DNA from 3 places in the Kineococcus endophyticus genome. Region 3 is predicted to be linked to each of the others. Evidence: riboswitches for the same ligand, from Rfam matches in the RefSeq annotation. Region 3 holds a riboswitch; each other region holds the start of a gene.
The links. A riboswitch is a leader RNA that binds a small molecule or an ion and turns the genes downstream of it on or off. The one in region 3 is predicted to bind S-adenosylmethionine.
Positions count from the first base shown of each region.

Region 1: linked by a shared signal. The riboswitch ahead of AB1207_RS09200 (O-acetylhomoserine aminocarboxypropyltransferase/cysteine synthase family protein) and the one ahead of AB1207_RS15980 (acyl-CoA dehydrogenase family protein) in region 3 are both predicted to bind S-adenosylmethionine.
Region 2: linked by a shared signal. The riboswitch ahead of AB1207_RS14630 (ABC transporter substrate-binding protein) and the one ahead of AB1207_RS15980 (acyl-CoA dehydrogenase family protein) in region 3 are both predicted to bind S-adenosylmethionine.

Region 1 covers NZ_JBFNQN010000005.1:294,295-299,998, reverse strand. Annotated here, with positions in the region: gene AB1207_RS09205 (NtaA/DmoA family FMN-dependent monooxygenase) at 1-1,137, opposite strand, end outside; SAM riboswitch class I at 1,205-1,310, shown strand; gene AB1207_RS09200 (O-acetylhomoserine aminocarboxypropyltransferase/cysteine synthase family protein) at 1,422-2,744, shown strand; gene AB1207_RS09195 (LLM class flavin-dependent oxidoreductase) at 2,744-4,054, shown strand; gene AB1207_RS09190 (alpha/beta hydrolase) at 4,059-4,589, opposite strand; gene AB1207_RS09185 (antibiotic biosynthesis monooxygenase family protein) at 4,600-4,905, opposite strand; gene AB1207_RS09180 (ABC transporter permease) at 4,924-5,704, opposite strand, start outside.
Region 2 covers NZ_JBFNQN010000009.1:223,528-229,231, forward strand. Annotated here, with positions in the region: gene AB1207_RS14625 (ABC transporter permease) at 1-455, opposite strand, end outside; gene AB1207_RS14630 (ABC transporter substrate-binding protein) at 452-2,047, opposite strand; SAM riboswitch class I at 2,210-2,302, opposite strand; gene metE (5-methyltetrahydropteroyltriglutamate--homocysteine S-methyltransferase) at 2,455-4,803, opposite strand; gene AB1207_RS14640 (methylenetetrahydrofolate reductase) at 4,800-5,704, opposite strand, start outside.
Region 3 covers NZ_JBFNQN010000011.1:22,518-28,221, reverse strand. Annotated here, with positions in the region: gene AB1207_RS15985 (GNAT family N-acetyltransferase) at 1-228, shown strand, start outside; gene AB1207_RS15980 (acyl-CoA dehydrogenase family protein) at 321-1,583, opposite strand; SAM riboswitch class IV at 1,637-1,748, opposite strand; gene AB1207_RS15975 (AAA family ATPase) at 1,953-3,920, opposite strand; gene mshB (N-acetyl-1-D-myo-inositol-2-amino-2-deoxy-alpha-D-glucopyranoside deacetylase) at 4,100-5,167, opposite strand; gene typA (translational GTPase TypA) at 5,285-5,704, opposite strand, start outside.

The DNA of each region.
Region 1 (5,704 bases), on a different contig from region 3:
GCCGGCCGTGAACCGCTCCGTCATCCAGTCCGCGACCTCCTCGGGGGTCCCGGGCAGGAACCGCCGCCGCAGCATCACGCGGTACAGCTCGCGCAGCGTGAACCGGTCGCGGTCGACGAGCTTGCGGATCCCCTCGTAGACGGTCTGGACCTGGTTCGAGCCGCCCGCGAAGTCGAAGCGGAACTCCTCGTCGAGGGGGCGGTCGGACAGGTCGACGCCGAGGTGGTGGGACAGCCAGTCCAGGCTCAGCCGGTCCGGTGTGAGGGCCTCGATCTCGTCCACCCGTTCGTGCGCCTGGGCGGTCGTGGCGCCGAGGACGGGGGACAGGGCCGGCAGGACCAGCAGGTCCGACCGCGCGCGGCCGGCCGCGACGGCGCGGGACTTGTAGTCCTCGTACAGCCGCTGCGCGCCGGGCAGCGGGGCCGACCCGGGGACGAAGACCGCCTCGGCGTGCTGCCCCGCGAGCCGGCGCCCGTCCTCCGAGGACCCGGCCTGGAACAGCACGTGCCGGCCCTGGGGCGGCCGGGGCAGGTTCAGGGGACCGCGGACCCGGAAGAACTCGCCCTCGTGGTCGAGCACGTGCATCCCGGCCGGGTCGGCGTACCGGCCGCTCGCCACGTCCGGGGCCACGGCTCCGTCGTCCCAGCTGTCCCACAGACCGTGCACGACCTCGACGAACTCCGCGCCGCGGCGGTACCGCGCCGCGTGGTCGAGGTTGCGGTCCAGGCCGAAGTTGCGCGCCTCCTCATCGCTCGCGGACGTCACGAGGTTCCAGCCCGCGCGGCCGGAGCTGAGGAAGTCCAGGGACCCGACCTGGCGGGCGGTGTGGAACGGCTCGTTGTACGTCGTGGACACGGTCGCCACCAGGCCGATGCGCTCGGTGCACCGCGTCAGGGCCCCGAGCAGCCCGAAGGGTTCGGGCCGCAGGTTCGCGACGTGCTCGACCCCCGACGGGAACCGGTCCCACACGTAGAGCTCGTCGGCGTAGAAGAGAGCGGCGAACCCGGCCCGTTCCGCCGTCCGCGCGAAGTCCTCGTAGTAGCCGACCGAGAGGTAGTCGGCGGGTCGGCCGCCCGGCAGCCGCCAGCTCGTGAGGTGCTCGCCGCCGGGGTAGAAGAGCATCGCCGTGAGGATCACGCCGCCGCACGCTACCCCGATCGTGTGAAGCGCTTGACAGTCCGGGCCGCGGTGCTCTCCACTGGAGGTGCCATCCAGAGCGGCCGAGAGACCTGGCTCGTCGACGCCGCAGCAACCGCCCCACCGGGTCGGTGCTCCCGCCAGGACCGATGGGAGAGGACCACCGATGGAGCACGCACCGCTGACGCGACGTCTCGTGATCGACCTGCTGCGCAGCGCCGGGATGACCTGTCGGGCCTGACCGCCCCGACACCTCACCCGCCCCGCACCCGGAAGGCCCTGCGATGCCGCACGTCCCGAGCACCCCCCTGTCCTTCGCCACCCGGCAGGTCCACGCCGGCGCCGAACCCGACCCCGTGACGGGCGCCCGCGTCACCCCCGTCCACCTGACGGCGGGTTTCGTCTTCGACGACTTCGAGCAGGCCCGGGCCCGCTTCGCCGGGGAGGACGACGGGTTCGTCTACACCCGGATGGGGAACCCGACCACGGCCGCCGTCGAGCGACGCCTCGCCGCCCTGGAGGGCGGGACGGACGCGCTGCTGCTCGGCACGGGGCAGGCCGCCCTCACCGTCGCCCTGCTCGGGATCCTCGGGGCCGGGGACCACCTCGTGGCCGCCGCGGACCTCTACGAGGGGTCGCGCGGGCTGTTCCTGGAGAACTTCGCCCGGCTCGGGATCGCCGTCGACTTCGCCGCCGGTCCCGACGACTGGGAACGGTTGGTGCGCCCCACGACGCGCGCCTTCTTCGCCGAGTCGATCGCCAACCCCAAGAACGCCGTCCTCGACGTCCCGGCCGTCGCCGCCGTGGCCCACCGCCACGGCGTCCCGCTCGTCGTGGACAACACCTTCGCGACGCCGTACCTGCTGCGCCCCCTGGAGCACGGGGCCGATGTCGTCGTGCACTCCGCCAGCAAGTTCCTCGCCGGACACGGGTCCGCCTTGGGGGGCGTCGTCGTGACGGGGGAGGGGTTCGACTGGTCGGGGTTCGAGCACCTCACCTCCCCCGTCGGGGTCCTCGGCGGGGTGAGCTGGGTCGACCGGTACGGGCCGCGCCGCGCCTACGTCGAGCACACCCGCGGGGTCGTCGCGTCTCGCCTGGGACCGGCCATCTCGCCCTTCAACGCGTTCCTCGTCCAGCAGGGCCTGGAGACGCTCTCGCTGCGGGTGGCCCGCCAGAGCGCGACGGCCGAACTCCTGGCCCGGTGGCTGCTGGCGCGTCCCGAGGTCGTGTCCGTCGACCACGCGGCCCTGCCCGACCACCCCTCCCACGCCGTCGCGCAGCGTCTGCTGCCGCTCGGCACCGGGGCGGTCCTGTCCGTCACGCTCGCCGGCGGACGGTCTGCGGCGCAACGGTTCGTGGACGCCGTCGAGCTGTTCACGCGGATGACGCACGTCGGGGACGTGCGGTCGCTGGTCATCCACCCGGCCAGCACCACCCACGCGCACCGCACCGAGACCGAACGGCTCGAGACGGGGATCTGGCCCGGTCTGCTGCGCCTGTCGATCGGCCTGGAGGAATCCGCCGACCTCGTCGCCGACCTGGAACGGGCGCTGGCCGCGACGCACGAACCCGCACCCGAGGAGACCCTGGTGGAGGTGGGGTCCTGATGGGCCGGTTGCAGCACTTCGGGTACTTCTTCTCCCGAGGTTTCGGCCCGCAGGGCTGGGGCCGGGACTACCAGGCGTGGAACGACGACTGGACCCGGCCCGACCTGTACGCGCACGCCGTCCGCGACCTCGAGCGCGCCGGGTTCGACCTCGTCGTGGTCGAGGACGCCGTCTCGCTCGGGAACCCCGCCACGCTGGACCTGCGGGTGCGCGCGGCGTACGGCGGGCCGAAGCACGACCCGCTGCTGCTGGCGCCCTACCTGTTCGCCGCGACGAGCCACCTCGGCATCGTGCCCACGGTGAACGCGGGGATCACCCCGCCCTACCTCGCTGCGCGGCAGGCGGCGACGCTGCAGCACCTGTCGGGTGACCGGTTCGGGCTGAACCTCGTCACCGACGTCGGCAGCGCCCGGCACGTCGGACGCGAACCCGTCGCGCACGACGTCGCCTACGACCGGGCGGAGGAGTGGATCGACGTCGTCCGCCGGTTGTGGCACAGCTGGGACGAGGGGGCCCTCGTCGCCGACCCCGTCACGGGGCGGTTCGCCGACGGGTCCCGCATCGACGCCTTCCAGCACCGCGGCGAGCACTTCGCGCTCGACGGTCCGCTCAACGCGCTGCCCTTCGCCGGGGGAGAACCCGTGCTGGTCTCCCCCGGGGGTTCGCCGCGGGGGCTGGCGTTCGCGGGGTCCCGCTCGGACGTCCAGCTCGCCCTCGCACCGTTGGACGTCGCGCAGGTCCGCGCGTACCGCTCCCGCGTTCTCGACGCCGCCGCGGCGGCGGGGCGCAAGGCCGACGACGTCCGCGTGCTGTTCGTCGTCAAACCCGAGCTCGTGAGCAGCCGGGAGGAGGCGGACCGGGTCGTCGCCGCGTCCCGCACCCCCTCCGAGGAGGTCCTGCGCGAGGTGGCGCTGCACTGGTCCAGCGACCTCGAGACCGACCTCACGGTGCTCCCGCTGGACCGTCCGCTGGACCCGGCGGTGTTCGGCGACCACGTGTCCCGGGGGACCGTCGCGGCGCTGCGGGGCGGGACGCCCGACGCGCCGCTGCGGGAACTGCTGGCGCGCAAGGCGCGCAAGGGACGGCTCGCCGACCGCAGCGGCCTCGTCGGGACGGCCGCGGAGTTCGCCGACCTCGTCGAGGAGTACGGCGAGGACGCCGGCAACGACGGGTTCCTGCTCTCCGGTGACCTGCACCCCGTGACGCTGCACCGCTACCTGGACGACCTCGTCCCGGTCCTGCGCCGACGCGGGGTCCTGCGCAGCGGGTACGGCGGAGGAGGGCTGCGCGGCAACCTGTTCGAGTTCTGAGCGCTCAGCCCGCGAGGAACGCGCGGACGCCGGTGCGCAGCTCCTGCAGGACCGACGCCGTGCCGGCCGGGTCCCCGGGGTGCCCCAGTGAGTGGTCCGCGCCGTCGAACTCGAGCACCTCGCGGTCGCTCTCGTGCGCGAGCGTGCGGTTCCAGGTCGGGTCGGCCGTCCCGCCCACGAGCAGCGTCCGCGGGTGGGACCGGGCCGCGGCCAGTCCCACCTCGGGACGGTCCAGCAACGGTGTGAGCCAGATCCCGCTCAGCCCCCGGTCGGCCGCCACCGGCAGCGCCAGCGTCGTGAGCGACTTCGCCACGACCAGGCAGGGGCGCAGGTCGTCGAGCAGGAACCGGACGAGCGCGGGCACGTCCTGCGGCGCCGGCGCGCCTTCGGCCCAGGACAGCGCCAGGACCCGGTGCCCCGCGGCCACGAGTTCGTCCCGGACGGCCCGCAGGACGGGCTGGTCCACGTCGTAGCCGCGCCCCGGCAGCACCAGCGCGGGTGCTCCCGGGGCGTGACCTTCCTCGACGATGCGCACGGGTGGTTCCTCAGCTCGGGTCGGCGCCCAGCACGACCTCGAACTCCAGGAGCGTGGCGCCGGTCGCGACGGGCCGCTGCCTCTCACCGGCGTGCGCCTCGCGGGCCCCGCCGCCGGCCCAGGCCTGGTAGGCCTCCTCGGTCTCCCACTTCGTGTAGACGAAGTAGCGGGTCTCCCCGGCGACGGGCCGGAGGAGCTCGAACCCGAGGAACCCCGCAGTGCCCTCCACGGCCCCCATCCGGTGGGCGAACCGGCGTTCCAGTTCCGCCCCGGACCCCTCGGGCACCTCGATCGCGTTGATCTTCACGACAGCCATGGGGGCAGGATCCCAGGATCAGTCCGCGATCGCGGCCACCGGGGGTGTCCGCGCCGCCCGCCGGGCCGGCAGCACCGACGCGAGCACCCCGGCAGCGGCCGCGACCACGACGATGCCGGCGACCTGCAGCCACGGGACGGTGAGCTGCACGGGGGTCTCGCGGACCAGCACCGACGTCGTGCCGGCCAGGCCGTAGCCCGTCCCGAGGGCCACCCCGAGGACGGCGGCCACCCCGGCCACGAGCAGGGCCTCCCAGGCCAGCAGCGCCCGCAGCTGGCGGCGGGTCAGGCCCAGCGCCCGCAGGAGCCCGGACTCCTGCCGCCGCTCCACGACCGACAGCGCCAGGGTGTTGCCGACTCCGATGAGGGCGATGACGACGGCGACGGCGAGCAGGCCCGTCACCACGAGCAGCATCGTCGTGAGGAGGTCGTCGAGTGAGTTGCGCACCGAGGCGATGCCGGTGACGTCGCTGGTGGGCAGGACCTTCGCGAGGGCCTCGGACAGGTCGTCCGTCGCCGCCGCCTGCTGCGCGGTACCGCCGTCGACGAGGCGGATCCACGCCCCCGTCGGGGTGGCCGCCGGGTCGAGGCGGCGGGCGTCGGCCAGGGTCACGGTGGCCTCGGCGGAGGACCGGGTCGCGACCCGCACGCGCAACGGCACCCCCGCGCCGGTGGCCGAGCCCGTGGTCTCGTCGACGCGGTGCAGCGTCAGCGTGCTGCCGTCGGCCGTGCCGGAGTCCCGCGCCCACTGCCGGGAGACGACGAGCTCCCCGTCCCGCGGCAGCGGGGTGCGGCCCTGC
Region 2 (5,704 bases), on a different contig from region 3:
CCCAGCGGGGGCAGGGCCTGCAGCAGCGTCCGCAGCCAGGCCCGGTGGACGGCGGTGGAGGCCAGGGCGGTGCCCACCCCGAGGACGAGGGCGAGCAGGAAGGACGACGCCGCGAGGGCCAGCGTCTGCGGCACCGCGTCGCCGACGAGCGTCGTCACGGGGGCACCGTTCTGGATGGAGTTCCCGAGGTCCAGGTGCAGGGTCCGCCACAGCGCGTGCACGTACTGCACGGGCAGCGGGTCGTCGAGGCCGTACTCGGCCCGCAGGGCCGCGACCTGCGCGGGGTCCGCCGTCGACTGCTCGCCGCCCTGCCCGCCGGCCAGCATGATCGAGACCGGGTCGCTGGGCAGCAGGTAGAGGATGACGAAGGTCACCGTGAACGCGGCCCACAGCACGAGGACGGCCTGCCCGAGGCGACGGGCGACGTACCCCGCGAGACCGCCGCCGGACCTCACGACTGCTTCCAGGCGTCGTGGAACCAGAGCCGCGAGGACCCCTCGAACTGCAGGTCGTGGACGTCGTCGGACGCCGCGATGACCGTCGAGAGTTCGATGAGCGGGATCGAGTGCGCGTCCTGCACGAGCGAGCGCGACGCCTGCCCGACCAGGCGGGCCCGCTGCGCGGCGTCGGTCGTGGACGACTGCTCGGCGAGCAGGTCGTCGACCGCACCGCGGGGCCGCTGGTTCACGTTGCGCGTGTCGGTGGAGAAGATGGTGCGCAGGACGTCCGGGTCGGACCGCGTGAGGTTGTAGAAGAGAACGTCGTAGTCGCCGGAGTTCTGCTGGGCCGTCGTGTCGGCGGTCGTCCCCTGCTTCAGCTGGAGGTCGAAACCCGCCTCGCGCACCTGCTGCTGGAGGAGTTCCAGCACGGCCGACGTGGGCTGCCAGAACAGGACGGTGAAGGTCAGCTTGCGGCCCGCCTTCTCACGGATACCGTCCGCACCCTTGGTCCAGCCGGCCTCGTCGAGCAGGCGCTCCGCGCCGGCCAGGTCGCGGGCGAGCACCGAGGAGTCGTCGGCGGCGTCGGGCGTGGACGCCGAGAGCGCCGACCGCACGGCCTGGTCGCCGGGGTTGAGGATGCTCGCCAGCTGCTCGCGGTCGACGGCCTTCGAGAGCGCCTGCCGGACGCGGACGTCGTCGAACGGCGCCCTCGACTCGTTGGGGAACAGGTTGTACGGGATCCCCGGGTTGGCCCGCCGCTGCGTCCAGAACCCGTTGCCGTCGAACTGCGGCAGGTCCTGGGACGCGATGCCGGTCGTGGCGTCGACCTGGTGCGACTGCAGGGACCCGGTGCGCACGCTCGCCTCGGGGACCACCCGGTACGTGATCGAGTCGAGGTACGCCTCCCCCTGGTGCTCCGCCCCGGTCGGCGCCCAGTCGTACCCGCTGCGACGCTCGAGGACGGTCGTGTCGTCCTTGGTGTAGCTGCCGACGACGAAGGGGCCGGAACCCACGAGCGACGTCCCGGCGCACCGGGTCGCGGGGTCGGCGGTCGTGGTCGGGACGGACAGCAGCCCCAGGCTCATGGTCGAGGTGGCCTGCAGGAACTGCGCGCTGGGCCGGGAGAACGTCACGACGGCCGTCTGCGCGTCGGGGGTCTGCGTCCCGGTGTACCCCTGGAGGTAGGTGGACCCGAGCGAGGCCTTCGCGCCGAGGGCGACGATCCCGTCGAGGTTGGCCTTGACGGCGGCGGCGTCCACCGGCGACCCGTCGGAGAACGTGGCCCCCTGCCGCAGGTGGAACGTGAACGTGGTCGCGTCCGGGCTGACCTGGTAGCTCTGCGCGAGCCACGGCTGGATCCTCCCGTCGAGGTCCTGCACGGTGAGGGAGTCCACGAGCTGGCGGCCGATGTTCAGCGCGTCGTTGTTGCCGACCTGCTGGGGGTCGATGCACCCGGAGTCGACGGAGATGGCGAACGTGAGGTTCCCGCCGCGGACGGGGGTCGCGTCGGCGGCGTCCTGGGCGCTGCTGCGGCCACCGCTGCACGCGGTGAGGCCGGCCAGGACCGCGACGAGGGTGAGGGCGGACAGGGACGTGCTGCTGCGCAAGGGGTCTCCTGGGTGGGGTGGGGCGCGCCGGCGGGACGGCGGCGCGCGGAGCCGGGTCGTACCCGGCGGGAGGACGGTCAGCGACAGCTGGTCGCACCGGTGCGGCAGAGGTCCACGACGCGCCGGAGGACGGCGACGTGGGACGTGCGGTCCACCTGAACCCCTCCATCGTTCCTGGCGGAAGCACCCGCGCCCGTGTCCGGGGGGTTGCTGCGGCGTCGCGGAGCCAGGTCTCTCAGCCGCTCTGGATGGTTGCAGGGGAAACTCTACGGGGAACCGTGCCGGAACTCAACCGCCGAGTTTCGAGGGGAGTTCGGAAGGGAGTTCCCGGGGAGGTTCTGGGGGAACGACGGAACCCCTCCACCCTGCGGGTGGAGGGGTTCCTGGGGTTTCGGGGGGCGGGGAGGTCAGCCCGCGACGGGCGCCCCCACGGGGAGCTCGGCCCGCACCGTGCGCGCCGCCTCGACGAGGTTCCGCAGGGACTCCGTCGTCTCGGCGTACCCCCGCGTCTTGAGCCCGCAGTCGGGGTTCACCCAGACCTGGCGGGCGGGCACCGAGGCGACGGCCGACCGGAGCAGCCCGACGACCTCCTCGACGGACGGGACGCGCGGGGAGTGGATGTCGTAGACGCCGGGACCGATGCCGCGGGCGAAACCCGCCCGGGCGATGTCCTCGAGCACCTCCATCCGCGACCGCGCGGCCTCGATGCTCGTGACGTCCGCGTCGAGCCCGTCGATGGCCTCGATGACCTCCCCGAACTCGGAGTAGCACAGGTGGGTGTGCACCTGCGTCGCGTCCGCGGCCCCCGCGGTGGCCAGCCGGAAGGAGGCCACGGACCAGTCGAGGTACGCCGCCTGGTCGGCCGTCCGCAGCGGCAGCAGTTCCCGCAGCGCGGGCTCGTCCACCTGGACGATCCCGATGCCGGCCGCCTCGAGGTCGGCGACCTCGTCGCGCAGGGCGAGGGCGACCTGGTTCGCGGTGTCCCCCAGCGGCTGGTCGTCGCGGACGAACGACCACGCGAGGATGGTCACCGGGCCCGTCAGCATGCCCTTCACGGGTTTCGCCGTGCGGCTGGCCGTGTACGTGCTCCACGGCACCGTGATGGGCGCGGGGCGCGTCACGTCGCCCCACAGGATCGGCGGCCGGACCCCGCGCGAACCGTACGACTGCACCCAGCCGTGCTCGGTCACCGCGAACCCGTCGAGCTGCTCGGCGAAGTACTGGACCATGTCGTTGCGCTCGGGTTCCCCGTGGACGAGGACGTCGAGGCCGAGCTCCTCCTGCAGCCGCACGACACGGTCGATCTCGGCGCGCAGGAACTCCTCGTACCCCTCCTGCGCGAGCTCGCCCCGGCTCCACGCGGAACGCGCCCGGCGGATCTCCGGCGTCTGCGGGAAGGACCCGATCGTGGTCGTCGGCAGCAGCGGCAGCCCCAGGGCCTCCTCCTGCGCCGCCCGCCGCACGGCGTAGTCGCTGCGCCGGAACGCCTCCGGGGTCAGCGCGGCGAGCCGGTCGCGCACCGCCGGGCGCACCACGCCGGGGGCGCCGAGGCGGTCGGCCCGGGCCGCGGCCGAGGCGGCCAGTTCAGCGGTCACACCGGCGTCGCCGGAGTCGGCCAGGGCCCGGCCGAGCAGGACGACCTCGGCCACCTTCTGGTCGGCGAACGCCAGCCAGCTGCGCAGCCGCTCCGGCAGCGCGCTCTCGCGGGACACGTCGTGCGGCACGTGCAGCAGTGAGGTGGACGTGCCGGGGACGACGCGGGCGGCCGACTCCTCCAGCCGCCGCAGGGTCTCCCGCGCCTGCACGAGGTCCCCGCGCCAGACGTTGTGCCCGTCCACGACGCCCCCGACGACGGTCTTGCCGGCCAGGACGGACGGGTCCGCCGGCACGGAACCCTCGACGAGGTCGAGCGCGATCCCCTCCACCGCGCTCAAGGCCCCGAGGAACTCCTGCGCGTCGCCGTACGGCGTGGCCACCAGCAGCCGAGGGCGGCCGGGGACCGCGGCGAGCCGCTCGTAGGCCCCCCGCACCAGGTCGGCCAGCCCGTCGACACCGGCCGTCGCCGAGTCGCTCACGAGGCCGGGTTCGTCGAGCTGGACCCAGGTGGCCCCGGCCGCGGCGTAGGCGGTCAGCAGACCCTCGTAGGCGCCGAGCAGGTCCTCGAGCCGGCTGATCGGCGCGAAACCCTCCGGGCTGCCGTCGGCGGCCTTCGCCAGCAGGAGGAACGTCACCGGCCCGACGACGACGGGGCGGGTGAGGAACCCGTCGGCGAGCGCCTCGGCAAACTCCCGGACCCCGCGGTCGTCGGCGGACCGGAACGCCGTCGTGGGCCCGATCTCGGGGACGAGGTAGTGGTAGTTCGTGTCGAACCACTTCGTCATCTCCAGCGGGGCCAGCGCTCCGCGCCCCCGGGCGATGGTCGAGTACGCCTCGAGGTCCACCCGGCCGTCGGCCCCGACGAGGTCCGCGAAGCGCTCGGGCACCGCCCCCACGGCGACGGCGGTGTCGAGGACCTGGTCGTAGGCGGAGAACGAGGACGGGATGGACGCGTCGTGCGCGGGCAGGCCCAGCGCGTTCAGCCGCCGGACGGTGCCCGCCCGCACGGCCGCCAGGGCCGTTTCCGTCGCGGCCAGGTCGGCGCGCCCGGACCACAGCGCCTCCAGGGCCTTCTTCGTCTCCCGGTCGGGGCCGATGCGGGGGTAGCCGAGGACGGTCGCGGTCCACGCCGGCTGGTCGGTGGTCGGGTGCTGGCTCATCGGGAGGCTCCTCCTACCGCGCGGACGCGGCGTTCGGCGGGACGCGTCAGGTTCGTGTGATCGCGCAGGTGGTCGAGCAGGTCGAGGACGGGCTCGACCGCGTTGAAGGTGTAGAGGTGCAGACCGGGGGCCCCGGCGGCGAGCAGGTCGCGCGCCAGCCCGGAGGTGAACGCCGTCGCCGCCCGGCGGCGGACCCGGACGTCCTCGGTGTCCAGGGCCGCGAGCAGGGCCCGCGGGGCGGGCACGCCCGTGAGCTCGCCGATCCGTTCCAGCCGCCGCACCTCGTGGGTCACGGCGAGGCCGGGCAGGAGCGGGATGGTGACGCCCGCGGCCCGGGCGCGGGCCACGAACGCCGCGTACTCCCGGGCGGACCAGCCGACCTGGCACACGGCGAACTGCGCGCCGGCGTCCTGCTTGGCGCGCAGGACCGCGAGTTCGTGCCCGTCGCGGTCCCGGGGGAACGCGGCGACGGCGAGGCTGAGCGGGGGGACGTCGACGGGGAGACGCCCGCCCCGCAGCGCGAGGCGCCGCCGGTCGGCGACCTGGAGGAGTTCGACGAGGTCGCGGGCCGTCGCGACGCCGTCGGGGTGGGGACGGAACTGCGCCGCCCCCGTGCCCGCCGGCGGGTCCCCGCGCAGGGCGAGGACGTTGCGGACGCCGGCGTCGAAGAACTCGCAGGCCAGGTCGACGACCTCGCGGCGGGAGGAACCGACGCACGTCAGGTGCGCCATCGCAGGCACGGCCGTGGAACTCAGGACGTGGGCCAGCAGGTCCCGGCTCGGTCCGCGCGTCGCGCCGGCCGCCCCGAACGTGACGGACACGAAGTCCGGCTGCGTGGCCAGCAGGTCGGACAGCCTGCGCCACAGGGCATCCCGACCCTCCGGCGAGCGGGGCGGGAACA
Region 3 (5,704 bases):
TCCCCCGGCTGGGCCGGGGTGACGGCCGTGGAGACGCTCCCCTCGCACCGGCGCCGCGGCCTCGGCCGGCGGGTGCTGGCCGAGGTCGCGGACTGGGCCCGCTCGCGCGGCGCCGCGTCGACCTACCTGCAGGTGCAGGGCGACAACGCGGCCGCGCGGGCGCTGTACGCGGGCGTCGGGTTCACCGTCCACCACGCCTACCACTACCGGGTCGCGCCGCAGCGCTGACGAGCGAACGGGATGTCTGCACGTCGGACCGGGAAAGCGCTCAGAAGACGCTTTTCGGGGCCCGGCGTGCAGACATCCCGTTCGCCACCGGACTACCGACCCGTCTCCTGCGACCGCACCGCCGCGGCGTCCACGGACGCGTGGGTGCCGATGTCCCAGACGAAGGGCGGCTCGGTGCCGTTGACCGACCAGTCCCCCACGATGCGCTGCTTGTAGACCACCGGGTTGTGCGAGGCGACCGTGCGTGCGTTGCGCCAGTGCCGGTCGAGGTCCTTGGCGCGGGACGTGCCGGACGCGCCGAGCGTGTTGAAGAGCAGCGTCGCGGCGCGCGGGACGGTCTCGGACAGGACGACCTGGGCCTGCGCCGTGCGGATCTCGGCCAGCACGTTGGCCTCGCGGTCGGCGTCCGTGCCGGGCAGGTGCGCGGTGTCGGCGGCCCCCTGGACGGCCTGCGCCGCAGCGCGGACGAGGGCGCGGGCCGTGAAGGCGGTCGCGGAGATCTCCCCCACGACCGACAGCACCTGGGCGTCGTTCCGGACGAGCGGGGCGAGGCCGTGGGTGTAGCTGCGGGTGCGGCCGCGCACCTGTGCGCCGGTGTCGCGCTCGACGGCGGCGGCGATGCCGGCGTGCACCGCGAGCAGGACGAGCTGGTAGAGCGCCGTCTGGTAGCGGAACCGGTCGGTGAACGGGGCGACGTCGGCGGCGTCCACCTCGACGTCGTCCAGGACGAGGGTGCCGGTGCCGGTGAGCTGCTGCCCGAACCCGTCCCAGTCGTCGGAGACGCTCGCGCCCTCGGCGTGGACCGGCACGAGGACGGTCACGGTCTCGAAGGAGCCGTCCGGGAGCTCGCGGCGGGCGGTGGCGTCGGTCCAGTCCGCGAAGATCGTGCCGGTCGTGTAGTACTTGCGGCCGCTGACGCTGGTGCGCCCGTCGCGGGTGGTCACGACCGTCTGCTGCCGGCCCGTGACGCCGTCCCCGACCTCGCTCCACGCGTTGCCGACGAGCTCACCGGCGACGACGCGCTCGACCCAGCGCGACCGGTACTCCCCCGCCGGCAGGCTCAGCACCTGCTCGACCCAGGCGATGTGCCCGCGGAACACCTGCGGCAGAGCGGAGTCCGCGGCCGCCAGGTCGACGAGGAGGTCGGCGAACTCGACGAGGTCCAGCCCCTCCCCGCCCTCGGCGACGGGCACCCGCAGCCGGCCGAACCCGGCCTCGAGGAGGTCGCGCACCTGCGCGCGCGGCAGCTCGTGGTCCTGCTCGCGGGCGACGACGCCCTCGGCGAACCGGGCGAAGAGCGGGGCGAAGCGCTCGGCGGCGGACTGGGTGGTGGCGGTCAGCGTGTCGCTGGTCAACGGGGTCTCCTCGGTCGCGGAGGGCCCGGGCGGGGGGCCGGCGGCGCGGGGACCGTTCGTCCTTACCCGTGCCGGAGCACCAGGGTCAGGTCGTCACCCGGGGCACCCCACGACGAGGAGGGTTGCCGGCCAGCGAGCCGGGGCTTCGCGCTGGCGCTCATGACCTGGGAGCAGGAAACCAGACCCTGCCGGTCCGGTTCAAGCGCACGGCCGAACGGGAGCGGTGCACCCCAGCCCCCCGGGGTGCCCCGCTCCCGTGCCCCACTCGCGACGACCGCCCCCCGGAGCTCAGCCCCCCGGCTCCGGTGCCGTCGCGAGGTCCTGCGTCGCGACCGGGACTCCCCTCCGGGTCCCGGTCGCGACGAGCCTTCAGATCCGCCGGTCGGCGGGGTCGCGCAGGTCGATGACCCGCTGCGGGGCAGCCGACGCGTGCTCGGCCTGCGCGGCCTGGAGCACGTCGGTGATCTCGTGGCCGATGAGCTCGTGGCGCTCCAGCAGCGCGTCGCGCAGCGCCTCGACGAGGTGGCGGTGGCGACCGAGCAGCTCGCGGACGGCCTCCTTCTGCTCGCGCAGCAGGTTCTCCACCAGGCGGCGGCCCTCGGAGTCGCCCAGGACGCGGGAGACGAGGTTGCCGTCGGCGAAGGCGCCCTGCTGGACGGCGGCGAAGGACACGAGCGTGCCCGCCATGCCCGCGGAGCCGACCATCTGGGCGGCGACCGACGTCGCCGACTGCAGGTCGCCGGCCGGACCGGTGGAGACGTCGCCGAAGAACAGCTCCTCGGCCACCTGCCCCCCGAAGGCGATCTTGATCATGCCGGCCAGCTCGGTGCGCGAGCGGGTGTAGACGTCCTCGGCGTCACCGTGGGCGAGCAGCCCGAGGGCGCTGGCGCGCTTGACGATCGTGAGGATCTCCAGGCGCCGCTGCGGCGCGACGAGCCACGCGACGGCGGCGTGCCCGGCCTCGTGGGTCGCGATGAGGCGCGCCTCGTGGTCGGTGTAGGCGACCGGCTGGCCGAGGCCGACCTCGGTGACGAGCCGGGCGTGCTCGACGTCGGCCCAGCTCATGCCGTCGCCGCCGCGGCGGACCGCGTTGACGAGGGCCTCGTCGAGCAGGTTCTCGATCATCACCGGCGAGTAGCCGTTGGTGATGCCGGCCAGGGCGTCGCGGCGCTCGGCCTCGTCGAGGGGCGCCTCGTGGGCCTTGCGGGCCAGGAAGTGGTCGACGAGCTGCCGGCGACCGGCCTTGTCCGGCAGACCGAAGGTCATGCGGCGGTCGAAGCGGCCGGGGCGCAGCAGCGCCGGGTCGAGGGCGTCGGCGCGGTTGGTCGCGGCGATGATCAGGACCTCGACGGGTTCGCCGACGGGACGCTGGAGCCGGCGGTCGGCGGGCAGGAACCGGTTCACCGTGTCGACGAACCAGCCGTGCAGGCGCTCGGACGTCGTGGGCTCGTCGAAGGACTGCATCTGCACGAGCAGCTCGTTGACGACGCCGCTGGCACCCTCGCTGGAGGCGAGCCGTTCGGTCTGCAGCGCAGCGTGTCCCGTCGCGGGAGCGGTACCCGGCAGGGACATGGGCAGGTTGGTGAGGCCACCGCAGCCCATGACGCTCGCGGTCGTGGCGGCGGTCATCGAGCTCATGCCGCCGCGGGCACCGGCGATCGCGTCGATCTCCTCGATGAACCCGATGGCGCCGCCCTCGCGGCGGGCGGCCTTGCGCAGGGCCTTGAAGTAGGAGCGCACCTTGCGGGCCGTCGCGCCGTACCACATGGACTGGAAGCTGGTCGCGGAGACGAAGAGGAACGGGACGCCCGCCTCGCGCGCCATGGCCTTGGCCATGTGCGTCTTGCCCGTGCCCGGCGAGCCCTCGAAGAGGAGGCCGCGGCGCGGACGGCCGCCCATGCGGCTGCGGAAGGTGCGCGAGCCGAGGAACAGGTCGAGGCTGCGCTCGACGTCCTCCTTGACGGGGTCCAGGCCCTTGACGTCGTCGAGGGAGACGTCGATCTGCTCGGGCCGGTACACGACGTGCGGCGAGCGCCCGGAGACGAGGGTCTGGCCGAGCATCAGCGCGATCATGAAGGCGAAGAAGACGCCGATCATGAGGTACAGGGGGTCGACGGCCGGCAGGTCCGGGACGAGGGACCCGCCGGTGGCCAGGCGGACGTCGAGGACGAGCAGCGCGGCGAGCACGACGAGCAGCAGCGTCCGGGTGCGGCGGCGGCGGTTGCGCTCGCGCAGCCGGCCGACGTCGGCGCTGTCGCGGCCGGCGCGGGGTGCGCCGTGACGGGCGGGCTGCTCGGACGTGCGCCGGGCGTCGGGGGCGCGCAGGACGTGGGCCACGGGCCGCTCCTCCTCGGATCACGCCCGGCGGGTTCCGGACGTGGGTCCAGCCAACCCCGGCCCCTCACGCACGGCCACCCACCGTGACGCGTTCGGACGATCGCGTTCACCCGCCCGGAGCAACGGAACGTGTCGAACCGATCACCCGGCGCACGACGCCGCGGTGTGCTAGCGCCGCGTCACTCCGCGGGGGCGACGCCGGCGAACAGGTCCGTCTCCCGACCGTCGGCGTCGAACGGCCCCGAGGCCACGCCGTGCCGCAGGCGGAAGTGCTCGGTCGGCCAGACCGGTTGCGGCACACCGTTGGACAGGCGCATGACGGGCACGTCGGCGTCGAGGTCGAGCTCGACCTGGGTGGCGTGGGCGCGCAGCGCGGCGAGCTTGGCGGGCAGCTGTCCCGTGCCGTCGACCACCGTCGTGACCTCCCCGTCGGGCACGACGACGCTCGGCAGCGTCCCGTCGGGGTCCCCGGCGCCCGCGGCCCCGGTCCCGGCGAGGGCGCGCAACGCCACCCGGACGGCCGACTCGGGCTGGACGATCTCGTAGACCTTCGCGACCTGCCACGGCACCGTCCCGTCGTGCTGGTCACCCGCCGCCAGCACCAGGGCGCGCACGGTGGCCTCGTGCACCCGGACGTGGTCGGGGTGGCCGTACCCGCCGCCCGGTTCGTAGGTGACGACGACCTGCGGACGCACCTCGCGCACGACGGCCGCGACCTGCGCGGCGACCTCGTCGGGGTCGGCCGCCGTGAGCGCCCGCGGGTCGACCTCCCCGCCGTCCACCGTCGTCGACGCGGCCTGCCCCGGCGCGAGCCAGACCATGCCCGAGTCCCGGTACCCCGAGCCGTCGGGACGCGTCAGGAAGCGGTGGTCGGTGACCCCGAGGGCCTCCATCGCCGTCGCCAGCTCGTGCGTGCGGTGCTCCCCCAGGGCGTCGGGGTCCAGGTGGGCGAGCTCGGCCGGGATGACCTCCCCCAGCTCCCCGCGGGTGGCCGTGAGCAGCGTGACGCTCGCTCCCGCCTCGGCGTAGCGCGCCATCGTCGCGCCGGTGCCGATCGTCTCGTCGTCCGGGTGCGCGTGGACGAGGAGGATGCGCCGGGGCTGGTCCAGGGCGTCCATCGCCGCGAGCGCCTCGGGGTCGAGCTCCCCCAGCGCGTCCTCGACGACGTCCGCCGCGATCTCCAGCGGGTCGCGCCCCGCCACCGCCGCCCCGGCGTCGTCGGGCCGTTCGGGAGGTGTCGTCGTCATGTCCCCATCCTGGCCCGGTAGCCCCCCGCCCGCGATCACACCCGCCGCGCCGCAGCCCCGAACGCGCAGAGCCCCGCGAGCACGGGGCTCGCGGGGCTCTGCGGAGGCGTCAGGGCGTCAGCTGCGCTTGGCCTTGGACGTGGCGCGAGCGCGCTGGGTCTGGTCCAGCTCGACCTTGCGGATGCGCACGGCCTCCGGCGTCACCTCGACGCACTCGTCCTCGCGGCAGAACTCCAGGCACTGCTCGAGGGACAGGTGGCGCGGCGGGATGAGGCGCTCGAACTCGTCGGACGTCGACGAGCGCATGTTGGTGAGCTTCTTCTCCTTGGTGATGTTGACGTCCATGTCGTCGGCGCGGGAGTTCTCCCCGACGATCATGCCCTCGTACACCTCGGAGGTGGGCTCGATGAACATCTGGCCGCGCTCCTGCAGGTTCGTCATCGCGAACGCAGTGGCGACACCGGCGCGGTCGGCGACGAGCGAGCCGGACTGGCGGGTGCGGATCTCGCCGGCCCAGTGGTCGTACTGCGCGAACAG